One region of the Pseudomonas sp. 910_23 genome, then DNA from elsewhere that is predicted to be linked to it. Evidence: predicted binding sites of a transcription regulator. Region 1 holds the regulator's gene; each other region holds the start of a gene.
What was found. Region 1 encodes sigma-54, which starts transcription at its own class of promoters, with help from an activator protein. Its sites were predicted from a motif close to ANTGGCATNNANNTTGCTNT; they were not measured.
Positions count from the first base shown of each region.

Region 2: the regulator sigma-54 is predicted to act here: its motif matches at 2,537-2,556, upstream of flgB (flagellar basal body rod protein FlgB).
Region 3: the regulator sigma-54 is predicted to act here: its motif matches at 2,181-2,200, upstream of FW800_RS25365 (circularly permuted type 2 ATP-grasp protein).

Region 1 covers NZ_VXCZ01000011.1:106,816-114,196, forward strand. Annotated here, with positions in the region: gene ptsN (PTS IIA-like nitrogen regulatory protein PtsN) at 1-418, opposite strand, end outside; gene hpf (ribosome hibernation-promoting factor, HPF/YfiA family) at 428-733, opposite strand; gene FW800_RS15350 (RNA polymerase factor sigma-54) at 808-2,301, opposite strand; gene lptB (LPS export ABC transporter ATP-binding protein) at 2,485-3,210, opposite strand; gene lptA (lipopolysaccharide transport periplasmic protein LptA) at 3,210-3,743, opposite strand; gene lptC (LPS export ABC transporter periplasmic protein LptC) at 3,730-4,302, opposite strand; gene FW800_RS15370 (KdsC family phosphatase) at 4,311-4,835, opposite strand; gene FW800_RS15375 (KpsF/GutQ family sugar-phosphate isomerase) at 4,836-5,810, opposite strand; gene FW800_RS15380 (ATP-binding cassette domain-containing protein) at 6,109-6,918, shown strand; gene mlaE (lipid asymmetry maintenance ABC transporter permease subunit MlaE) at 6,918-7,381, shown strand, end outside.
Region 2 covers NZ_VXCZ01000030.1:43,632-51,012, forward strand. Annotated here, with positions in the region: gene flgE (flagellar hook protein FlgE) at 1-872, opposite strand, end outside; gene flgD (flagellar hook assembly protein FlgD) at 904-1,623, opposite strand; gene flgC (flagellar basal body rod protein FlgC) at 1,640-2,083, opposite strand; gene flgB (flagellar basal body rod protein FlgB) at 2,087-2,494, opposite strand; gene cheR (protein-glutamate O-methyltransferase CheR) at 2,803-3,630, opposite strand; gene FW800_RS26390 (chemotaxis protein CheV) at 3,673-4,605, opposite strand; gene flgA (flagellar basal body P-ring formation chaperone FlgA) at 4,680-5,435, shown strand; gene flgM (flagellar biosynthesis anti-sigma factor FlgM) at 5,579-5,902, shown strand; gene FW800_RS26405 (flagella synthesis protein FlgN) at 5,951-6,421, shown strand; gene FW800_RS26410 (flagellar brake protein) at 6,518-7,267, shown strand; gene FW800_RS26415 (MFS transporter) at 7,326-7,381, opposite strand, start outside.
Region 3 covers NZ_VXCZ01000027.1:12,203-19,583, reverse strand. Annotated here, with positions in the region: gene FW800_RS25370 (alpha-E domain-containing protein) at 1-734, opposite strand, end outside; gene FW800_RS25365 (circularly permuted type 2 ATP-grasp protein) at 739-2,148, opposite strand; gene FW800_RS25360 (ribonuclease E inhibitor RraB) at 2,585-2,926, opposite strand; gene FW800_RS25355 (hypothetical protein) at 3,139-3,375, opposite strand; gene FW800_RS25350 (START domain-containing protein) at 3,480-4,085, opposite strand; gene FW800_RS25345 (YkgJ family cysteine cluster protein) at 4,127-4,381, opposite strand; gene FW800_RS25340 (translation initiation factor 2) at 4,543-5,034, opposite strand; gene FW800_RS25335 (aminotransferase-like domain-containing protein) at 5,128-6,567, opposite strand; gene FW800_RS25330 (OmpA family protein) at 6,818-7,381, opposite strand, start outside.

The DNA.
Region 1 (7,381 bases):
TGCTGCTGGCACTGCGCAACTTGTCACGTACTTCCTTGCGGTCGAGCATACTGGCTATCTGACGAAGCAGTTCCAGGTGCGCATCGGTGGCGGCTTTCGGGACCAGTAGCACGAACAGCAGGTCAACCGGAGCACCGTCGATGGCGTCGAAGTCGATGGGTTTTTCCAGGTGCAGCAAGGCGCTGACCGGGGTCTCGCAGCCTTCGAGACGGCAGTGAGGAATAGCGATGCCGTTGCCAAAACCGGTGGAGCCGAGTTTTTCACGGGCAATCAGAGCCTCGAAAACATCTTGCATCTCCAGCTCAGGCACTTGGCTGCTGATCAGGTTGGCAATTTGTTCCAGGGCGCGCTTTTTACTGCCGCCCGGGACGTTCACGAGGGAACGGCCGGGGGTCAGGATGGTTTGAAGTTGGATCATGGGGGAGGGTTAACGACCTGTACCTTGCATCAGGTGCAGATTCTTTTCCTTATGCTTTATGAGTTGGCGGTCGAGCTTGTCGTAGAGCGAGTCAATCGCCGCGTACATGTCTTCGTGTTCCGCGTTGGCGACGAGCTTGGCATTCGGTACGTGCAGGGTGGCCTCGATTTTCTGCTTGAGCTTATCGACCTCCATGATGACCTGCACGTTGGTGATCTTGTCAAAATGCCCCGCAAGCTTGTTCAGCTTGCTCTCGGTGTATTCACGCAGGGGCTTGGTGACTTCCAGCTGGTGTCCACTGATGTTGACTTGCATACAGCTTCTCCTTCGTTGCCAGTGCATAAAGCGGCAGGCAAAACGCCTGCCACTGGAACGCTATGGCCTGCCCGTCACATCAAACGCTTACGCTCGCTGGAAGGCGCGATCCCAAGGGACTCACGGTACTTGGCGACGGTTCGACGGGCGACCTGAATGCCTTGTGCCTCCAGTAAACCAGCGATCTTGCTGTCACTCAACGGCTTTTTCTGATTTTCCGCGGCAACCAGTTTTTTGATGATCGCGCGGATCGCCGTGGACGAGCATTCGCCGCCTTCGGAGGTGCTGACGTGGCTGGAGAAAAAGTATTTCAGCTCATAAATACCACGCGGGGTATGCATGAACTTTTGCGTGGTTACCCGGGAAATTGTCGATTCATGCATGCCTACCGCTTCGGCGATATCGTGCAGCACCAGAGGCTTCATGGCTTCGTCGCCGTATTCCAGGAAGCCGCGCTGGTGCTCGACGATCTGGGTGGCGACTTTCATCAGGGTTTCGTTGCGGCTTTGCAGGCTCTTGATGAACCACCGCGCTTCCTGCAACTGGTTGCGCATGAAGGTATTGTCGGCGCTGGTATCGGCGCGGCGCACAAAACCTGCGTATTGCGGGTTGACCCGCAGCCGTGGCACCGATTCCTGGTTCAACTCCACCAGCCAGCGCTCGTTGTCCTTGCGCACGATCACGTCGGGAACCACGTATTCGGCTTCGCTGGATTCAATCTGCGAACCGGGGCGCGGGTTGAGGCTTTGCACCAGCTCGATGACCTGGCGCAAATCGTCTTCCTTGAGCTTCATGCGGCGCATCAACTGGCTGTAGTCGCGGCTACCCAGCAGATCGATGTAGTCGCTGACCAGACGCTGGGCCTCGGCGAGCCATGGCGTCTTGGCAGGCAACTGGCGCAGTTGCAGCAACAGGCACTCGCTGAGCGTGCGGGCGCCGATGCCGGCGGGCTCGAATTGCTGGATGCGGTGCAGGACGGCTTCGATTTCGTCCAGCTCGATGTCCAGTTCCGGGTCGAAGGCTTCGAGGATCTCGTCGAGGGTTTCGTCCAGATAACCCTGGTTATTGATGCAATCGATGAGCGTAACCGCGATAAGGCGATCAGTGTCCGACATCGGCGCCAGGTTGAGTTGCCACAGCAAGTGGCTCTGCAGGCTCTCGCCAGCCGAGGTGCGGGTGGTGAAGTCCCACTCGTCATCATCATTGCTCGGCAGGCTGCTGGCGCTGGTCTGGTAAACGTCTTCCCATGCGGTATCCACGGGAAGCTCGTTGGGAATGCGTTCGTTCCATTCGCCTTCTTCCAGGTTGTCCACCGTAGGGGCGGTTTCCTGGTAGGAGGGTTCCTGCACGTCGGGATTGGGTTTTTGCTCGATGTTGTCGGCCAGTGGGTCGGCATTGTCGAAGTCGTCGCCTTCTTCCTGGCGTTCGAGCATCGGATTGGACTCCAGGGCCTCCTGGATTTCCTGCTGCAGGTCCAGGGTCGACAATTGGAGCAGGCGGATGGCCTGTTGCAGCTGCGGTGTCATCGTCAGCTGCTGGCCCATTCTCAGGACTAGCGATGGTTTCATGGCAGGGGCTTAACACCTTATTCGCCGGCGCAATGCGCCATCCACGACAGGGCGCGTGAGCGCCAACATAAGCAAATTATATGCCTGATATCAGGGCCTTTGCCTAGAGCGCGGTAACAATAAAAAAACCAAGGTTTCTATTGACTCCTGCGCGCTCCGGCGAAAGGCGCGATACCACTCCGTCTACAGGCGGAACTCGTGACCCAGATAAACTTCCTTGACCAGTTCATTGGCCAGGATGGTCTCGGCGTCGCCTTCAGCAATCAACTGACCATCGTTGACGATATAGGCGGTTTCACAGATATCCAGCGTCTCACGGACGTTGTGGTCGGTGATCAGCACGCCAATACCCTTGGCCTTGAGGTGGTGAATGATCTGCTTGATATCGCCGACCGAAATCGGGTCAACGCCGGCAAACGGCTCATCCAGCAGGATGAACTTCGGTGCGGTGGCCAGGGCGCGGGCGATTTCCACGCGGCGGCGCTCACCACCGGACAGGCTCATGCCGAGGTTGTCGCGAATATGGTTGATGTGGAACTCCTGCAACAGGCTTTCCAGCTCTTTGCGGCGGCCGTCGCGGTCGAGTTCCTTGCGGGTCTCGAGGATCGCCATGATGTTGTCGGCTACCGACAGTTTGCGGAAGATCGACGCTTCCTGGGGCAGATAACCGATACCGGCGCGTGCACGACCGTGCATGGGCTGGTGGCTGACGTCCAGGTCGTCGATCAACACGCGACCCTGATCCGCCTGGACCAGCCCGACGATCATATAGAAGCAGGTGGTCTTGCCGGCACCGTTGGGGCCGAGCAAACCGACGATCTGGCCGCTGTCGATCGACAGGCTGACATCACGTACCACCTGGCGGCTTTTATAGGCCTTGGCCAGATGCTGGGCTTTCAGGGTTGCCATTACTCGGCCTTCTTCTTCGGCTGGATAACCATGTCGATGCGTGGGCGAGGTGTGCTGAGCTTGCTGCCCGTGGCGCGGCCGGCGTTAGCAACCTGTTTCACGGTGTCATAAGTGATTTTCTCACCTTCCGTGGAGTTGCCGTCGGGGCTTAACACCTTGGCCTGATCGATCAGGACGATGCGATTCTGCTGGGCATGATACTGAATGGTCTTGCCATAGCCCTTCATCGGGCCTGTATCGGCGGCGGACTGCTTCTGTTCGAAGTAAGCCAGGTTGCCCACCGAGGTCACGACATCGATATCGCCGGCCTGGGTACGCGTCAAGGTCACCGTATTGCCGGTGATCTTCATCGAACCCTGGGTGATGATCACGCCGCCGGTGTAGGTGGCGACACCTTGCTTGTCATCGAGCTGCGCATCGTCAGCCGAGATGTGGATCGGTTGCTGGCTATCGTTCGGCAGAGCCCAGGCGCTCACGCTTCCCAGTGCTGCGCCCAGACCGAGCAAAATAGGGAGGGTTTTAACGAGCCTCATACTGTCCTCTTACGTTCGATAGCAGGTGTATCCTGCTTTCTTTCAAATACGCTTTCATTCCCTTGCCAGTCGATACACCGCCAGCGCCGTCGATTCTAACGTCTTGCTCGGTCTGCGCATATTGCTTCTGTGGGAATACGGTCATGCGACTGCTGGTAATAATGGTGTCGCGATTCTGCGCGTCTGTACGTGCGACGCGGACCGAGTCGATCAGTTCAACTTCAGTGCCGTCCGGGTTGACCTCGCCGCGCTTGCTGGTGACATGCCACGGGAATTCGGTGCCGCGATACAGGTTCAGGTCCGGATTGGTCAGCAGGCTGACTTCAGAGGCCTTCAAGTGCTCGACCTTGTCCGACGTCATTTCATACTGCACCTTGCCGTCTGGCAGGAACTGAATGCTGTAGGCGTTGGTGGCGTAATAGTCGATAACGCCTTCGTCAACCTGCGCAACAGGCTTGTCGAGAAAGCGCTCCGGGCTGATATTCCAGTAGCCCACCGCCAGGAACAACGCGGCAATGACCCCGAATAGCAGGAAGTTGCGAATCTTTTTGCTCAGCATATAACGCTCTATAGGTAGGCGGCGTGGGCCGCTTCAAGGCTGCCCTGGGCACGCAGGATCAACTCGCAGAACTCGCGGGCAGCACCTTCGCCGCCACGGGCGGTGGTGATGCCATGGGCGTGTTCGCGCACAAACGCCGCGGCATTCGCGACCGCCATGCCCAGGCCCACCCGGCGAATCACCGGCAGGTCGGGCAGGTCGTCACCCAGATAGGCGACTTGTTCATAGCTTAGGTTGAGTTGGCCAAGAAGCTCGTCCAGCACCACCAGTTTATCCTCGCGGCCCTGATACAGGTGAGCAATTCCGAGGTTTTGTGCGCGGCGTTCCACAACCGGCGTCTTTCGACCGCTGATAATCGCCGTTTGCACGCCCGCCGCCATCAGCATCTTGATGCCCTGGCCATCGAGCGTATTGAATGTCTTGAATTCGCTGCCGTCTTCGAGAAAGTACAGGCGGCCGTCGGTCAGCACGCCGTCAACGTCGAAAATCGCCAGCTTGATGTTTTTACCGCGTTGCAACAGATCGCTGGTCATTTACATCACTCCTGCGCGCAGCAAGTCGCCAAGGTTAAGGGCTCCGATCGGTCGATCATCGTTATCGACGACGATCAGCGCGCCGATCCGGTGGTCTTCCATGATTTTCAGCGCTTCAGCCGCGAGCATTTCAGCGCGGGCGGTCTTGCCGTGGGGTGTCATCACCGCGTCGATGGTGGCGGTGTGAATATCAATGGTGCGGTCCAGGGTACGGCGCAGATCACCGTCGGTGAATATCCCGGCCAAGCGTCCGTCGGTCTCCAGGATTGCCGTCATGCCCAGGCCCTTGCGGGTCATTTCCATCAGCGCATCCCTGAGCAGGGTACCGCGTGGAACGCTTGGCAGTTCGGCGCCCGAATGCATGACATTTTCCACTTTCAGCAGCAAGCGACGCCCGAGGGCACCGCCTGGATGGGAAAATGCGAAGTCTTCTGCGGTAAACCCGCGGGCCTCCAGCAGCGCCACCGCCAGGGCATCGCCCATGACCAGTGCGGCGGTGGTGGAGGAAGTCGGTGCCAGGTTCAACGGGCAGGCCTCATGAGCCACGTGCACGTTGAGGTTGACGTCGGCGGCCTTGGCCAGGGTCGATTCCGGGTTGCCCGTGAGGCTGATCATCTGGATGCCCAGGCGCTTGATCAACGGCAACAGGGTCACGATTTCGTTGGTGGTGCCGGAATTGGACAGCGCCAGAATCACGTCATCCTTGGTGATCATGCCCATGTCGCCGTGGCTGGCTTCGGCCGGATGCACGAAAAAAGCGGTGGTCCCGGTGCTTGCCAGGGTGGCGGCGATCTTGTTGCCGATGTGGCCGGATTTACCCATTCCGACCACGACAACGCGGCCCTTGCTGGCCAGGATCATCTCGCAGGCGCGCACGAAATCCGCGTTGATATGGGCCAGCAAGCCTTCTACGGCTTCAAGCTCTAGGCGGATGGTGCGTTGTGCGGATTGAACAAGTTCGCTGGATTGGCTCATGTCTGAAATCGTATAGCCTGACGAAAAGGCGGCGATTATAGCGGTAATGATCAATTCCCTCACGTAAGTTCGTCAGGCTTTGTGCGCGAAGTTCCAGCCAATCACCTTCGGTAACGGTTATACCCTGTCCTAAATCTGAACGAGCGCTGTTCCGGCCTTGGGGGCGCCGCACCAGCGGTGATATAGTTCGCCGCCAGTTCGGTCCGCCCAACCCATGTGCCTAATTATTGCGCATCCGTTGCAAACCAAAGTCGCACACATGGTGTCTGAGTGAAAGGCTGCATCCCAAGGAGATTAGATGAGTGCCGATAACGCCTACGCGGTCGAGCTGAAGGGCCTTACCTTCAAGCGCGGTTCGCGCAGCATCTTCAATAACGTCGATATTCGCATTCCTCGCGGCAAGGTCACGGGCATCATGGGGCCTTCCGGTTGCGGCAAGACCACCCTGTTACGCCTGATGGGCATGCAATTGCGCCCCAGTGCCGGCGAAGTGTGGGTCAACGGCCAGAACCTGCCGACGCTGTCGCGCAGCGATCTGTTCGATGCGCGCAAGCATATGGGCGTGCTGTTCCAGAGCGGCGCGCTGTTTACCGACCTCGATGTTTTCGAAAACGTAGCGTTCCCGCTGCGGGTACATACCCAGCTGTCCGATGAAATGATTCGTGACATTGTGTTGCTGAAGCTGCAGGCCGTTGGCCTTCGCGGTGCCATCGACCTGATGCCGGACGAACTGTCCGGCGGTATGAAACGCCGTGTCGCCCTGGCGCGGGCCATTGCCCTCGACCCGCAGATCCTCATGTACGACGAGCCATTCGTGGGTCAGGACCCGATCGCCATGGGCGTGCTGGTGCGCCTGATCCGCTTGCTCAATGATGCATTGGGAATCACCAGCATCGTGGTCTCCCACGATCTGGCCGAAACCGCGAGCATCGCCGACTACCTGTATGTAGTGGGCGATGGCCAGGTGCTGGGGCAGGGTACGCCTGAAGAGCTGATGAACGCCGATAACCCGCGTATCCGCCAATTCATGACCGGCGATCCCGATGGCCCGGTGCCTTTTCACTTTCCGGCAGCGGACTACCGCTCAGATCTTCTGGGGAAGCGCTGATGCGCAAGACATCTCTTATCGAAAAGGTTCGCCTTTTCGGTCGCTCGGGCATCGACATCATCGAAGTCCTGGGGCGTTCGACCATTTTCCTGTTCCACGCCTTGCTGGGCCGCGGCGGCATCGGCGGGGGCTTCGGCCTGCTGCTCAAGCAGCTGCACGCAGTGGGTGTGATGTCCCTGGTGATCATTGTGGTCTCCGGGGTGTTCATCGGCATGGTGCTGGCGCTGCAGGGCTTCAACATCCTGTCCAGCTACGGCTCGGAGCAGGCGGTAGGCCAGATGGTGGCCCTGACCCTGCTGCGTGAGCTCGGCCCGGTGGTCACTGCCTTGCTGTTCGCGGGGCGTGCAGGTTCGGCGCTGACCGCCGAAATCGGCAACATGAAGTCCACCGAGCAACTGTCCAGCCTGGAAATGATCGGTGTGGACCCGCTCAAGTACATTGTTGCCCCGCGCCTGTGGGCCGG
Region 2 (7,381 bases), on a different contig from region 1:
TTCGCTGACGCATCGTTGGCCTTCCAGACACCGTCGGTCACTGTACCGGGTACCCAATCCTTAATGGTCAGGGTGTTGCCGGCAACACCACCGGTCACGATGCTCTTGAGATTACCGGCACCATCGAAAGCCAGGGTCGACGGCACTGGCGCTTTCACATCAGCCCCGGTACCGGTCGGCGCCGAACCATCAGGATTGCGGCCATCGATCAAGGTGTAGGCCTGCCACTGGTTGGCATCGGTTTTCACCAGGTACTGCACCATCGGGTGCGCGTTGCCCTGGGAGTCGTACAAGGTGGTGCTGTATTGCGTGGTGAAGGTTTCGGATTTGGTTGGATCAAACGGGTTCTTGGACTGATCGATCACCGGCGACGAGGAGTTCAGGTTGCTGGAAGAGTCCACCTTGGTAGACGCCTTCGGGGGCAGGTTGGCCAGGTTCAGCTGCAGGTCGACCAGGCCACCCTTGGTGATCTTGCCATTCTCGTCCGCGGCATAGCCTTGCAGGCGCGAGGTGCCGGTATTGTTGGTGATATAGCCGTCTTTGTCCGCTCGGAAGGCACCGCTACGGGTGTATTCCAGCGAGCCGTCGCTGCCCTTCTGCACGAAGAAGCCACCGCCCTGGATCGCCATGTCGAGGATGCCACCGCTACCATTGACATCGCCTTGGGTGAACTGCTGGGACACTGCCGCCAGGTTCACACCGTTGCCGATACTGTTCTGGCCGGTGCCCAACTTGGAAGCCGCGTAGATATCGGCGAATTCCGCACGGGATGACTTGAAGCCGGTGGTCGCGACGTTGGCGATGTTGTTGCCGGTCACGTCCAGTTGTTTGTTGGCCGCATAGAGGCCGCTAAGGCCGATATTAAAAGACATGTTTCTCTCCCTCTGCCGTATTTAGCCGGCTCTATGTACCGATAGTCTGAATTTGCGACAGCTTGACGCTGCCCATGCCGCCTGCAAGGTTGAGCAGCATTTCGCCGCCGGTCTTGCTCAAGGTCACGCTGGTTACGGTGGCTGGCAGCGAGGTGGCCAGGGAAACCGAGTCACCCTTGTCGTTCTTGGTGCTGGCATTGAAGGTGTAAGTGCCGGCTGGGGCGACCTCGCCCTTGTCGTTCTTGCCGTCCCAGATAAAGCTCTGGCTGCCGGCACTCTGCGCGCCCATATCCACGGTGCGCACGACGTTGCCGTCCTTGTCGGTGATCTTGACGGAAACGTTACCCGCCGCCGATGGCACCTCTACCGAACCGTTCATGCTCTTGCTGGTATCAACCATGGCTTTGTCGGTCTGGATAATGATCGACCGCCCCACCAGCGATGAAGCCTGCAGCGCTTGCGAAGAGCTGAAGTTGCTGGAGATGTTATTCACCGAGTCGTTCAGGGTGTTGATGCCTTCCAGGCTGCTGAACTGGGCAAGTTGGGCCACGAACGCGCCGTTGTCCTGGGGCGACAGCGGGTTCTGGTTTTTCAGCTGGGTTACCAGCAACTGCAGGAATGCGTCCTTGCCCAGCGACTGGTTGCCAGTGGCCGCTTTGGAAACATTCGAGACATTGTTCGAAGCGTCCTTGACCTTGGAATTGAACAGGTCCTGGACTGCCGTGTTGTTTGACGTATCAACGATGGCCATTATTTGGCGCCCCTTATTACTGACCCAGGGTCAGGACCTTCTGCATCATGGCTTTGGCGGTGTTCATCATTTCCGCATTGGTCTGGAACGAACGACTGGCGGAGATCATGTCAGCCATTTCCTCGACCACGTTGACGTTGGGGTAGTAGACGTAACCCTTTTCATTCGCGGCCGGATGGTTGGGCTCGTAACGGGCCTCCAGGTTGCTCTGGTCTTCGACCACACCCAGCACCTGCACGCCGGAGCCGGCTGCGTCCTGGTTCTGGAACAACGAATCGCTGCCACCGGCCTGGCCACCCTGGAACATGGTGGCAAACACCGGGTGACGGGCACGATAAGTCTGGTCAATGCTCGAAGAGACGGTCTCGGCGTTGGCGATGTTACTGGCGACGGTGTTCAAACGCGTGGTCTGCGCGCTCATGCCACTGCCGGCAATATTGAAAACACTGGACAGGGACATGGCTTATTCTCCACGCAGGGCTGACATCAGCCCTTTGAATTTGCTGTTGAGCAGGGTAAAGCTGGCCTGGAAGTTCACCGAGTTCTCGGCGTAGTTCGATTGCTCCAACTGCGCGTCGACGGTGTTCTGGTCGATCGACGGCTGCATCGGCGTGCGATACAGCAACGACTCGTCACCCTTGCTCAGGCCTTGCGCTTCGATATGACGGCTGTTGGTCATGTTCAAGGCGAAGGTGCCGTTCTTGGTCTTGTCTTGCTGTGCGGCGAGCACGGCAGAGAAGTCCAGGTCCCGAGCCTTGTAGTTCGGGGTATCGGCGTTGGCAATGTTATTGGCCAGGACTTCGGCACGCTGGGCGCGAAAGCCCAGGGCTTGTTCATGGATACCGAGCGCTTTATCGAAGCTGATGCTCATGGCGGAAACCTTTAGGCTGACCTGCTGTTCGTTAGCAGGGTTATAGCAAGGCGCGTGCCAATCTTGCGGAGGCCCGTATATCAAGGGTTTCGAGGGTAGTTGCCGGCGACTATGCCAGAAAAGCGGCAAGCGTTTTCCACGTAGTGACAGTAAAGCGGCAATGGGGAGTTGCCGCTTTCTTCAACGTTGCCGCAGAAACAAATGTGGGAGGGGGCTTGCTCCCGATAGCGGTGTATCAGTGATAAAGACATCAACTGAACCACCGCTATCGGGAGCAAGCCCCCTCCCACACTTTAACTGCGTGCGACTTACTTGGCCTGGTAGATGATCCCCGGGCTGCACTGCACCATCTGGTAATGGTCCGGCAGGCCATTCAACGCTTCGGAAGCACCGAGGAACAGGTAACCGCCGCGCTTGAGCGTGCCGTGGATACGCAACAGGATGTCTTTCTTCACTTCGGCCGAGAAATAGATCAGCACGTTGCGGCAGAACACCATGTCGAACTTGCCCAGGCTGGCGTAGCTGTCGAGCAGGTTGAACGAGCGGAACTCCACGCGATTCTTGATCGGTGCCTTGATCGCCCAGCGCCCGGCGCCTTTGGGGTCGAAGTAACGCTGCAGGCGCTCCTGGGATAAACCGCGGCCCAGGGCCAGGCTGTCGTACTCACCGGTCTTGCAGTTGGTGAGCATGGTGCCGGACAAGTCGGTAGCAACAATTTGCGCGCCGGCTTTCAACTGGCCCATGTTGGTTCGCTCGAACTCGTCGATGGACATCGAGATCGAGTACGGCTCCTGCCCCGAGGAACAAGCCGCCGACCAGATACGCAGGCGCTGGCCAGGACTGGCCTTGATGGCTTCCGGCAACACTTTGTTCTTGAGCACTTCAAAGGGGTAGGTATCGCGAAACCACAGGGTTTCGTTGGTGGTCATGGCATCGACCACCATTTCCTTGAGCCCGCTGCGCGGCTGCCCCTGGATCCGCTGGACCAACTCACCCAGGGACTTGATGCCCTGCTGTTCCATCAGTTTGTTGAGACGGCTGGATACCAGGTACTGCTTGTTTTCACCGAGCAATATGCCACAGGCTTTTTCCAGGAAGACCCGGAACTGTTCGAAATCCAAATTACCCGTAGACAATGATACCGCCTCTTAAATCGTGTGATCGCCGGGGGAAATCCCCTAGCCGTGATCTGCTGCCTTGATCCGGTCGACTACCCGGGATGCGAGGTCATCAGGACGGAATTTGGCCAGAAAGTCATCAGCACCAACCTTCTTGACCATTGCCTGGTTGAATACCCCCGACAACGAAGTATGCAGGATGATATGCAGTTTTTGCATGCGTGGATCGTTGCGTATCTCGGCCGTGAGCGTGTAGCCGTCCATTTCCGGCATCTCGATGTCGGAGATCATCATCAGGAATTCTTCTTCGGGCTTCTTGCCTTCGTCCACCAGCTTGCGCAGGTAATCCAAGGCCTGACGACCATCATTGAGGGCCACCACGTCTACACCAACGGTCTGCAGGCAGCGTGTGACCTGCTTGCGCGCCACTGAGGAGTCGTCCACGGTCAATACGCGCAGAGACACCGCCTTGTGTGCAGTCTCGGCATCCACCACACCCACAGAGATGGTTTCCGAAGTGGGCGCCACTTCGGCGAGGATTTTCTCCACGTCGATGATTTCGACCAACTGGTTATCGACCCGTGTCACCGCCGTCAGGTAGTGATCGCGCCCCGTGCCCTTGGGCGGCGGGTGGATCTCTTCCCAGTTCATATTGACGATACGCTCCACCGAGCGCACCAGGAAACCCTGGGTCTTGGTGTTGTACTCGGTGATGATCACAAAGGGGTTCTGGCGGTCTTGCAAACCCGCCGAGCCCGTGGCCATCGCCAGGTCAAGAATGGGAATAGTTGCACCACGGATGTTGGCTACGCCACACACCACTGGGCTGGACTTGGGCATGATCGTCAGCTTGGGGCATTGCAGCACCTCCCGCACTTTGAATACGTTGATGCCGTACAACTGCTTGCCATCCAGGCGAAAAAGCAACAACTCCAGGCGATTCTGCCCTACCAGCTGTGTGCGCTGGTTTACTGAATCCATTACACCTGCCATGCCCTGACTCCTAAATCCTGGGGGTACGACGCGCACCCAACACTAAACGGCACGAGCTTTGCTATTTATTAAACATGGATATTAAAACGACAGTTTCCCGACGCCCTAGCCACCGCAGGCTGTTCAGCACCGTGATGGCGCTGCTTGCCTTGAGCATTGGCGCTACCGCACGCGCCGACAATGTCACCCTGCCTGATCTCCTTATCGGCGTCACCCAGGGTTTTCTTGAATTCACTGTAGAAGATTATCTGGCGACCACGCAGACCCCGGGACGTTATGAAATTCAGGTCAGCCAGTTGGACCCGCGCTTGCGCATGCCGATGTGCGACAAGGAATTGACAGCCACGCTGGAAAGCCCTGCCCAGCCCATCGGACGCGTAACGGTAAAAGTTCGCTGTGAAGGCGCCTCGCCCTGGACGGTATTCGTGCCGGCTCAGGTCAAGCTGTTCCGCGATGTGGTAGTGGTCGCGCGACCGTTGAAACGCACCGGCATCATCGGCTACGAGGATGTGGCCCTGCGCGAGCGCGATATCAGCCTGATCAACCAGGGCTACCTGACCTCAGTGGATCAGGCTATCGGGCAGAGACTCACCCGACCAATGGTCACCGATCAAGTCATCACACTGGTTCATCTGGAACAGGCCGAAGTGATTCGCAAGGGTGACCAGGTGGTGATTTCTGCCAGCAGTGGCGGGCTGAACGTAAGGATGCCAGGGGAGGCACTGTCCAACGGCGGCATGAGCGAACAGATTCGCGTCAAGAACCTCAACTCCAATCGCGTGATCAAGGCGCGGGTCACGGCGCCAGGTCAGGTCGAAGTTGCTTTATAGATCACTGGAATCACAGCCCGGCTTTTCCTACACTGTGTATTGGATGTCGAGCGGTACAGGTTTATTGTCAATCGAGCCTAAAGTTTGCCCGGGTATGGCCGAAAACATGGCAAGCGTCCAAATACCCAGAGGTTTTTTTCACCATGGTCATTGATTTCAGTCGTTTGAATAGCACCCAGGCTTTGCCGGGCAATACGCGCACCAACGGTGCCAAGGACAGCGTAGAAGCCAAGTCCCAGCCCCTGCCCGCCAAGGCAGAGCAGGCCAGCGCCAGCCAGAGCGGGGAATCGGTACACCTGAGCAATGAGGCTCAACAGTTGCAGAAGGTCACTGACTCGCTGCGTGATCAGCCGGTTGTCAATAAAGCTCGCGTGGCTGAGTTGAAACAGGCCATCGCCGACGGCAGCTATAAAGTCGACAGCAGCCGTGTAGCCAGTAAGCTGCTTAACTTCGAAGCCGAGCGCTAGGCAAAAGCCTGCGCAGGGCTTTTGGACGCTTAAAACCCAAGGCCAGCCATGCACCACGACGAACATCTGCTTCAACTGATCATTGATGATCTGGCGCCCACGCACCAGTTGCTTGAGCTGCTCAAGGAAGAATCCCTGGCCCTGTACGGCCGGGACATGCCCTTGCTCGAAGAAATCCTGGCGCGCAAGCAGTCGCTGATTGTGTTGCTCGAACAACACGGCAAGAAGCGCAGCCAGATACTCATCAGCCTGGGCCTGCCTGCCGATCACGAAGGCCTGGCACAACTGGCCAGCCATTCCTCGGTCGGTGATCAATTACTGGCGCAAAGCAAAGAACTCAATCAATTGCTTGCCCAGTGCCAGGAAGCCAACCTGCTCAACGGCCAATCAATCCAGCTTCAGCAAGCCACGACCGCCAATCAGTTGCGCATACTGCACGGTGGTGAGCCTCCGGCCCTGTACAACGCCCAAGGCTCCACCTCTCGCCTGGTCAAGCCAAGTACCCGCAGCCAAGCCTGACACCGGTTTACAGCGCGACCTATCCAAGGAGCGCTACATACTGGCAAAATGCCGGTTCTTGCGTGTAGTCGTACTTTGTCTGGAGATGGAAGAACCGTGTTCAACGCCCCTAATGCGGAAGATGCACCGCAGCCACCGAAGGTGCTCACTACGCCTCTGGAAGTCGCCAGCACATTACGGATGCTGCAAGAAAGCCATGATCCGCTGATCATCACTTTCCACGAACGCAGCCAGCGCTTTCAAAGCTATTTGGTGGATATTGATCGGGACAGCAAAACGCTGGCCCTGGATGAAATGATCCCCCGAGACGGTGAGCGCTACCTCGAGAACGGCGAACCCTTTCGTATCGAAGGCTTCCATGAAGGTGTACGGGTTGCCTGGGAAAGCAATGGCACGCTGAATATCAGCGAAAAAGACGGCCACCGTATCTATAGCGGCAGCATGCCTGATGAAGTGGTTTACCATCAGCGGCGCAATGCATTTCGCGCCGCGCTGAAACTTGCGCAATTGGTGAATATCGAACTGGGCGGCGAGAAGCTCAAGGCACCGATCAGCGGCAAACTTCTGGACATTTCCGCCACCGGCTGCAAATTGCGCTTTGAGGGCGATATCTCCGAGCGCCTGCAGTTGGGCCAGGTCTATGACCGCTTTATCGCCGCCCTGCCCTTTGGCAGCATGACCACCTCCGTCGAACTGCGCTACCTGCACTTCGAAGACAAGATCAACACGACCTTTGCTGGCGTGCGCTTTCACAACATGAGTGGTTTGGTGCAGCGCCAGGTGGAGCGTTTTGTCTACCAGCTGCAGCGCGAGGCTCGGCGCTTCGACAAGGACGATGATCTTTAAGGTTTGGACGCTGAAATAAAAAACGGGCAGTTCCTGATAGGAACTGCCCATTTTTCGTTCAGGGGCGTGCCCTGCTCAAGTCATGGGGATGTTCATCCGGGTCCACCGGCTCCT
Region 3 (7,381 bases), on a different contig from region 1:
GCCCGCAGTGAACGCGGGACATCAGCACGTAACAGCAGCAGCTCGGCAACCTGCCGGGCACCTGGGGCATCACGATAAATTTCGGTGTACGCCTCGAATGACGACAGCGCACGCAGCAATGCGCTCCACTGGTAATACGCGTGAGCGGTGCCATCGCTGACCGCCGCCTGGTCGCCGGCCATTTCATAGCGGGCATCCAGCAGGCGCAGGGTGTTATCGGCGCGCTCGATAAAGGTACCCAGGCGGATAAAGCGGAAGGCATCGTTACGCATGATGGTGCCGTAGGTGGCGCCGCGGAACAGGTGGGAACGCTCCTTGACCCACTCACAAAACCGGCTCATACCGTAGTGGCTCAGCCCTTGCTGGGCGATGTCACGAATGTCCAGCCAAGTGGCGTTGATGTTTTCCCACATGTCGGCGGTAATACGCCCACGCACCGCATGGGCGCTGGCCCGCGCGGCGCCAAGGCAGCTGTAGATGCTGGCCGGGTTGGCCGCATCCAGCGCGAAAAAATGCAGCAGCCGTTCGGCATGAAGTTCGCCATGACGCTCGTGATAATCCTCCAGCGTGCCAGTGATCAACAACGGCATGGCCAGTTCGTGCAGGCCATCGCCGCGCCCATCCTGGGGCATCAGCGACAGCGAATAGCTGACATCCAGCATACGCGCGAGGTTTTCTGCGCGTTCCAGATAGCGAGACATCCAGTACAAATCCGAGGCAGTTCTACTCAGCATGGCATCAGTCCTCGACCACCCAGGTGTCCTTGGTGCCGCCGCCCTGGGACGAGTTGACCACCAGCGAACCTTCGCGCAGCGCCACGCGGGTCAGGCCGCCAGGCACCACCCGGGTTTCCTTGCCGGACAACACGAACGGGCGCAGGTCGATATGCCGGGGCGCGATACCGTTTTCGACGAAGGTCGGGCAGGTGGATAAGCACAGGGTCGGCTGTGCGATATAGGCGTGGGGCTTGGCCTTGATACGCGCACGGAACGCTTCGATTTCGGCCGTCGTGGACGCCGGGCCAACCAACATGCCGTAGCCACCGGAGCCCTGGGTTTCCTTGACCACCAGGTCGGGCAGATTAGCCAGTACGTGGGACAGTTCGTCAGGCTTGCGGCATTGAAAAGTCGGAACGTTCTGCAGGATCGGTTCTTCATCCAGATAGAAACGGATCATTTCTGTCACGAACGGATACACCGATTTATCGTCCGCGACCCCGGTGCCGATGGCATTGGCCAGCACCACATTGCCACAGCGATAGGCCGCAAGCAGGCCAGGGACACCGAGCATCGAGTCGGGGTTGAATGCCAAGGGGTCGAGGAAAGCATCGTCGAGGCGGCGGTAGATCACATCGACAGCCTTGGGGCCGTCGGTGGTGCGCATGAACACGCGATCATCACGCACAAACAAATCCGCGCCCTCCACCAGTTCCACACCCATTTCCCGGGCCAGGAAGGCATGCTCAAAGAACGCACTGTTGAAGCGCCCCGGGGTCAGCACCACCACGCTGGGGTTATCCAGAGGGCTGGCGCTTTTGAGGGTATCGAGCAGCAGGTTGGGGTAATGGTCGATGGGCGCGATGCGCTGGGCGGCGAACAACTCGGGGAACAGACGCATCATCATCTTGCGGTCTTCGAGCATGTAGCTGACACCGCTGGGCGTGCGCAGGTTGTCTTCCAGCACGTAGTAGGTGCCATCGCCATCACGTACGAGGTCTACCCCAGAGATGTGGGAATACAGATCGCGGTGCAGATCCAGCCCCTGCATCGCCAACTGGTATTGCTCGTTGGCCAGCACCTGTTCGGCGGGCACGATACCGGCCTTGATGATGCGCTGTTCGTGATACAGGTCGGCGAGGAACATGTTCAACGCCTTGACCCGCTGGATACATCCACGTTCGACGATCCGCCACTCACTGGCGGGAATACTGCGCGGGATGGTGTCGAAGGGGATCAGGCGCTCGGTGCCCTGCTCGTCTCCGTAGAGGGTGAAGGTGATGCCGGCGCGGTGGAACAGCAAATCGGCTTCGCGCCGACGCTGGGCCAGCAGTTCGGCAGGGGTATCGGCCAGCCAGCGGGCGAACTCGCGGTAATGGGCGCGCACCTGCCCTGCCCCATCGTACATTTCATCGTAATAAGTGCGGATCATGCCGTACTCCTTGTCACTGGGACGCAAGAACCTTCGCAAGGCCCGTGCCATCGACATAAACACTTGGTTATCAATGAGTTGAATAAACCCAGCGGTTTCGCCGCACCGTCCTGGTGCGCAGAACGCCCGCTGTGATGTGGGGTGCTTCATTGCAACGCGCGTTTTGACTATCAACAGCATAGTCAGAGTTGATTTCACGGCTCGGCGGACACCGCACATAATCGTTTCCATCAGCTGATCAGGATATGTCCTACAGCTAACGCTTTTGCGCAATCGGTAATGTGTTACCTGTTGTACTGATTTACTCCTCAAGCTTCCCTTTCCGCCACCCTGTCCGGGTGGTTTTTTTTGCGCGCAAGACTGCGATATGCAGCCCTGCAAACAAAAACGGCCGACCCAAAGGTCAGCCGATACGCTGCGCTGCTCATAACACGTGCTACATGGGTAACCCACGCACCTCCTGCTTGACGCCCCATCCTTCGATGATGCCGCCGAGCGGCTCGACCACCGCTTCAAAGTCTTGCTCAAAGTCTCCTATACCGTCGTAGGTGGCGAACATGACCTTGCTCAGCTCCAGGTACCAGGCGCCGTCATCGCGCGCACTGACCTGAGCATTCAGGGACTCTCCACGAAATCGACCCGCAGCCCTGCGCGCCCGTTCCTCATCCGGGAAAATGGCGTAGAACTCGATGGGGTGAAAACGCGAAAAATCAAAACCGCCTTCTTTCATGCGGCGCAGAACATTGGTGCTGATGTCTTCTTGATAGGCTGTGCTCATGAAAAGTGCTCCTCAAATGATGGATAGACTTTCCGTGCTTCCCGAAGCTCGCGCCCTGCTGGCGCGAGTACTACGGCAGGAACAACACCGCTGGAAAACAAGCATGTAGCTGACAAGACCAGACCTTAGCGATTCATTCGCTGATCTCGATTGCAGAGTAGCGCGAAGCTATCACCTCCACCAGAGGTGCTTGAAAGGCAGACAGGGAATATTCAGACGGAGGGAGAAATATCGAGAATCTGGATACTGTTCTGGTCTTTAAGAATCTTTACCGTTGGCTCGGGCTTACGGCCCTCGAGATCATTGAGGTCGAGCTCGGCAGCCACTGGCACCAGCTTGTTGCGAATCATATGCGCCGCATCTTCGAGGCTGGGCTTTTGTTCGCAGGTGAACTGCTCCACGGACTTCACACCGTGATCATCAACGAAGGTAATCTGCCACTTTTGCATCGGTGCCTCCTCGATAAAACCCATAGGTGGGCTTACCTGTATCTTGACCTTGAGGGCTCGCCAAACGTTCCACTCAAGCCCGGAGGCACCTGATCAAACAGCGCTTATTTTTCAGCGTGTTCCTTCAAGGCTTTCAAGGTGTTGAACGGCGCGTCCACCACGAACTTGTTGGCCAACCACGACGGCACGCTGCCGCCTGGCTCGGTGTGTACCTGGTAGGTCACTTCAGTTTCATTGGCACCTTTGGGCACCAGTTTCCAGAAGCCATCAACCTGGGCCACTCGCACGTAGCCTTTTTCTTCAGGCTTGTAAGTCGGCACGCCTACCAGCTTGCGCGTAACGCTGCCGTCAGCGGCTTTGGTGGTGGTGACGTGGATATACGAATCACGATCCGTCACAGGGAACGGCGCCTTGAACTGGGTGTAGGTCCATGCCTCGTCGCCTTTCTTGTCGACAAGTTTCTGGGATTTGCATTCATGGATCCACGCGCAGGCCCCCGCGACGTCTTCCTGCAAAGCCTGGATTTTGGCGACAGGCGCCTTGATTACCGTCACACCGCGATAGGCTTTGTACTTGGAGCCGGCCATTTCGCTCAGCGAAATCTTGATGCCGTCTTCGTCCTTGGCAACTTGCCAATCCTCAGCCTGGGCAGTGGCCGCGAACATCATCGTAAAACCGCACACCACAGCCATTCGTTTCAGCGAACCCATCGTTGTATTCCTTGTTGTTGAAGTTCCGATAGTAAAGCCCATCAAGCCGCCGTCATTTGCTCCCACCAGCCGATCAAGCGAATCGCATCGGCCTGGTCGTTACCGCAGACCTCGATATCCGCCTTGAAATCACTGCACACCGCCGGACGTTCCGGTTGACCGAACAGCTGGCACAGTTGTTCCACCGACAGGTGCAGACAACGCACGCCTGCAGGTTTGCCCTGGGGCATTCCCGGCAGCGGTGAACTGATGGAGGGGGCGATGCAGCATGCGCCACAGCCTTCACGGCATTTCATGACCAGCAGGTCCTCGACGACTCAATAGGATGGCCGGGCTAGAGTACGCCCTTAAACAGCCGTTTTAAAATGGTCCAACAGGGGTTTTTCGCACAAAACAAAGATGACCGACCAGTCTACGACAGATGGTCGGCAACCCGGGTCACCTGTGACTGAACAGTTTATTGCTTGAATTCGAAATCCAGCGCGGCGCCTTCGACATCGCGACGCTCATCGTTACGCAGTTGCAGCTTCATCTCATTGCTGAGCAAGCGGCCGTTGATCTGGAACGCGCTGTTATCGGTGGGCTTTTCGCCAAACATCGGCGGCAGCAAGGGCACGCTCTTGGGTTTGGGCATGGTGCCGATCGGCTGCAAGTGCCTGACCATGTCCGAAGGCAGGGACAGGTCCAACTGTGCCGGTGGCAGTTTGGTCTGGGCCACTTCATGGGCCGACTTGGACTTGCTCGCCACAGGTGCGCGCTTTTTGGTCTTCACCGCTTTTTTCACGGTGGCTGGGGCTTTTTTTGCGGGCGTTGGCTGCTTGGCCGACGTTTTCTGCTCGGCACTTGCGGCGGGCTTAACGTCAGCCACCGGCGTTGCAGCCAGCACAGTGCAGACGTTGCACAGGCTTAACAGGCCAATCACCAAAGTTAAACGGAAAATAGACGTCATATCGCCAACAGCATTAACGGCAGAAGGCCATATGCTCGCTTGTTGTGCGTGGCATGACAAGGGCGCAGATCAATGTTGTCCCCTCTGCCCCCCTCAAAAGCCTGCTGCAGTTTCCTGGCACAGCTGGCTGGCAAGCATGCCCAGGGTCATCAACGCCCGCTCTGCCTCGCGGTTCCACGGGGTGCCGCAATTGAGACGGATACAGTGGTTGAACTGTTCGGTATTACTGAAAATCAGCCCTGGTGCAATGCTGATGCCCTGTTGCAGGGCACGCACGTGCAGCTCCTGGGTATTGACCCGCCCCGGCAAACTGACCCACAGGATAAAGCCGCCGGTCGGACGGGTCATCTGGGTGCCTTCGGGGAAATATTGCTGCACCGCCAGCTGGAAGGCGCTGAGGTTCTTGCGGTATTCCTGGCGAATGTAACGCAGGTGACGGTCGTAGCCGCCATTTTCCAGGTACGCCGCCACGCCCATCTGCGTGACGCTGCAGGCGGAGTGAGTGCTGAACATTTGCAGGCGCTGAATCTCCTGCTGGTACTTGCCGGCGATCATCCAGCCGATGCGCACGCCCGGGGACAAGGTCTTGGAAAAACTCGAACAATAGATGACCCGGTCAAGACGGTCATAGGCTTTCAGGGCCTTGGTGCGGCCCAGTTCGAACATCAGCTCGCCATAGATATCGTCCTCGACGATCTGGATATCGAAATCCGACGCCAGGCGCAGCAATTGCTTCTGCCGCTCCTCCGGCATGGTGCCGCCCAAGGGGTTGCTCAGGCGCGTGGTCAGCACCAACGCTTTGATCGACCATTGGTTGGCCGCCAATTGCAGGGCTTCCAGGCTCATGCCTGTGGCGGGGTCGCTGGGGATCTCGATGACTTTGAGGCCGAGCAAATCGGCCAGTTGCAGCAAGCCGTAGTAAGTCGGTGATTCGGCGGCGATCAAGTCGCCGGGCCGGGTCAGCACGCGCAAGGACATCTGCAACGCATCGACGCAACCGTGGGTGATCACCACTTCGGACGGATCCACGACTACGCCGGCATCGCGCATTCTGATCGCCACCTGGCGACGCAACGGTTCAAAGCCGGGGCTGAACATGTAGCTGAAGGCCCGTGGGCTCTGGAACCGCGTGACCTTGGCCAACTGCTGGTGCAGCGCCCGTACCGGCAGGTAGTCCACACTCGGCACCGCAGCGCCCAGGGGGAATACGCCTTCACGGCGTGACTCGACCAACACCTGCTGGATGATGCTGCTGCGGGTGACCAGCCCCGGGCGCTCGACCCGGGCGATGTCTGGCGTCGGCGCCGTGAGTGCCGGGGTCTGGTGCACGTAATAACCCGATTGCGGCCGCGCCCGAATCAACCCCTGGTCTTCCAGGTTGGCGTAGGCCTGCAACACCGTGGCATGGCTCACATTGAGCTGGGAGCTCATCTTGCGCACAGAGGGCACGCGCTCTCCCGGTTGGTAGACACCGCGCCGGATATCCTCAGCCAGTTGCTGGGCAATACGTTGGTAAAGCAACAGATTGGTCATGACGCAGCACTCGATTTCACGGCTATTTTATTTTTGTGTGAAACATACCAGCACAGTTTAGAAGTGTACGGGGACAGTTAACACAATAATCGAGCGCGAACCGTAGTGACAGCAAAAACTGTGAAGGGAGTACGCGTGACAAAATGTGGGAGGGGGCTTGCTCCCGATGACGGTGTATCAGTCGAAGATGTTGCAACTGAACTACCGCTATCGGGAGCAAGCCCCCTCCCACATGCAATTGCGTCAGACTTTAGCGAGCGGCACCCAGTTGGCCCTTCTCGTCAGAGAACACGATTTCCACCCGGCGGTTCTGCGCGCGGCCACGCTCGGAGGCATTGGCTTCTACCGGGTACTGGTCACCGTAACCCTGGACTTCGATACGCTTGTCGTCGACACCCAGGTCCATCAACAGGTCTGCCACCGATTGGGCGCGGTCACGAGACAGTTTGAGGTTCTCCTGCTCGCCCCCGGTGTTGTCGGTGTAGCCCTCGATACGCACCCGACGCTTGGGGTTCAGTTGCAGAAACTGCACGATCTTGAGCACGGTGCGGCTGGCCGAGTTTTGCAGTTCGGCTTCGCCGGTATCGAACAACACATCCCCCAGGGTCATCACCAGGCCTCGGTCGGTCTGGGTGGTGAGGCTGGCGATCTGCGCTTCAACCCACTTGCCCTGCTGCTGCACACTGGCCAGCTTGTTTTCGCGCAGGGCCAGTTGCAGGCGCTGACGCTCCAACTCGAGCTGGGTGCCGCGCTCGGCATTGAGGCCCTGCTCGGTGTGTTCGCGGGCGATGGCACTGTAGCGCTGGCTCAGGTA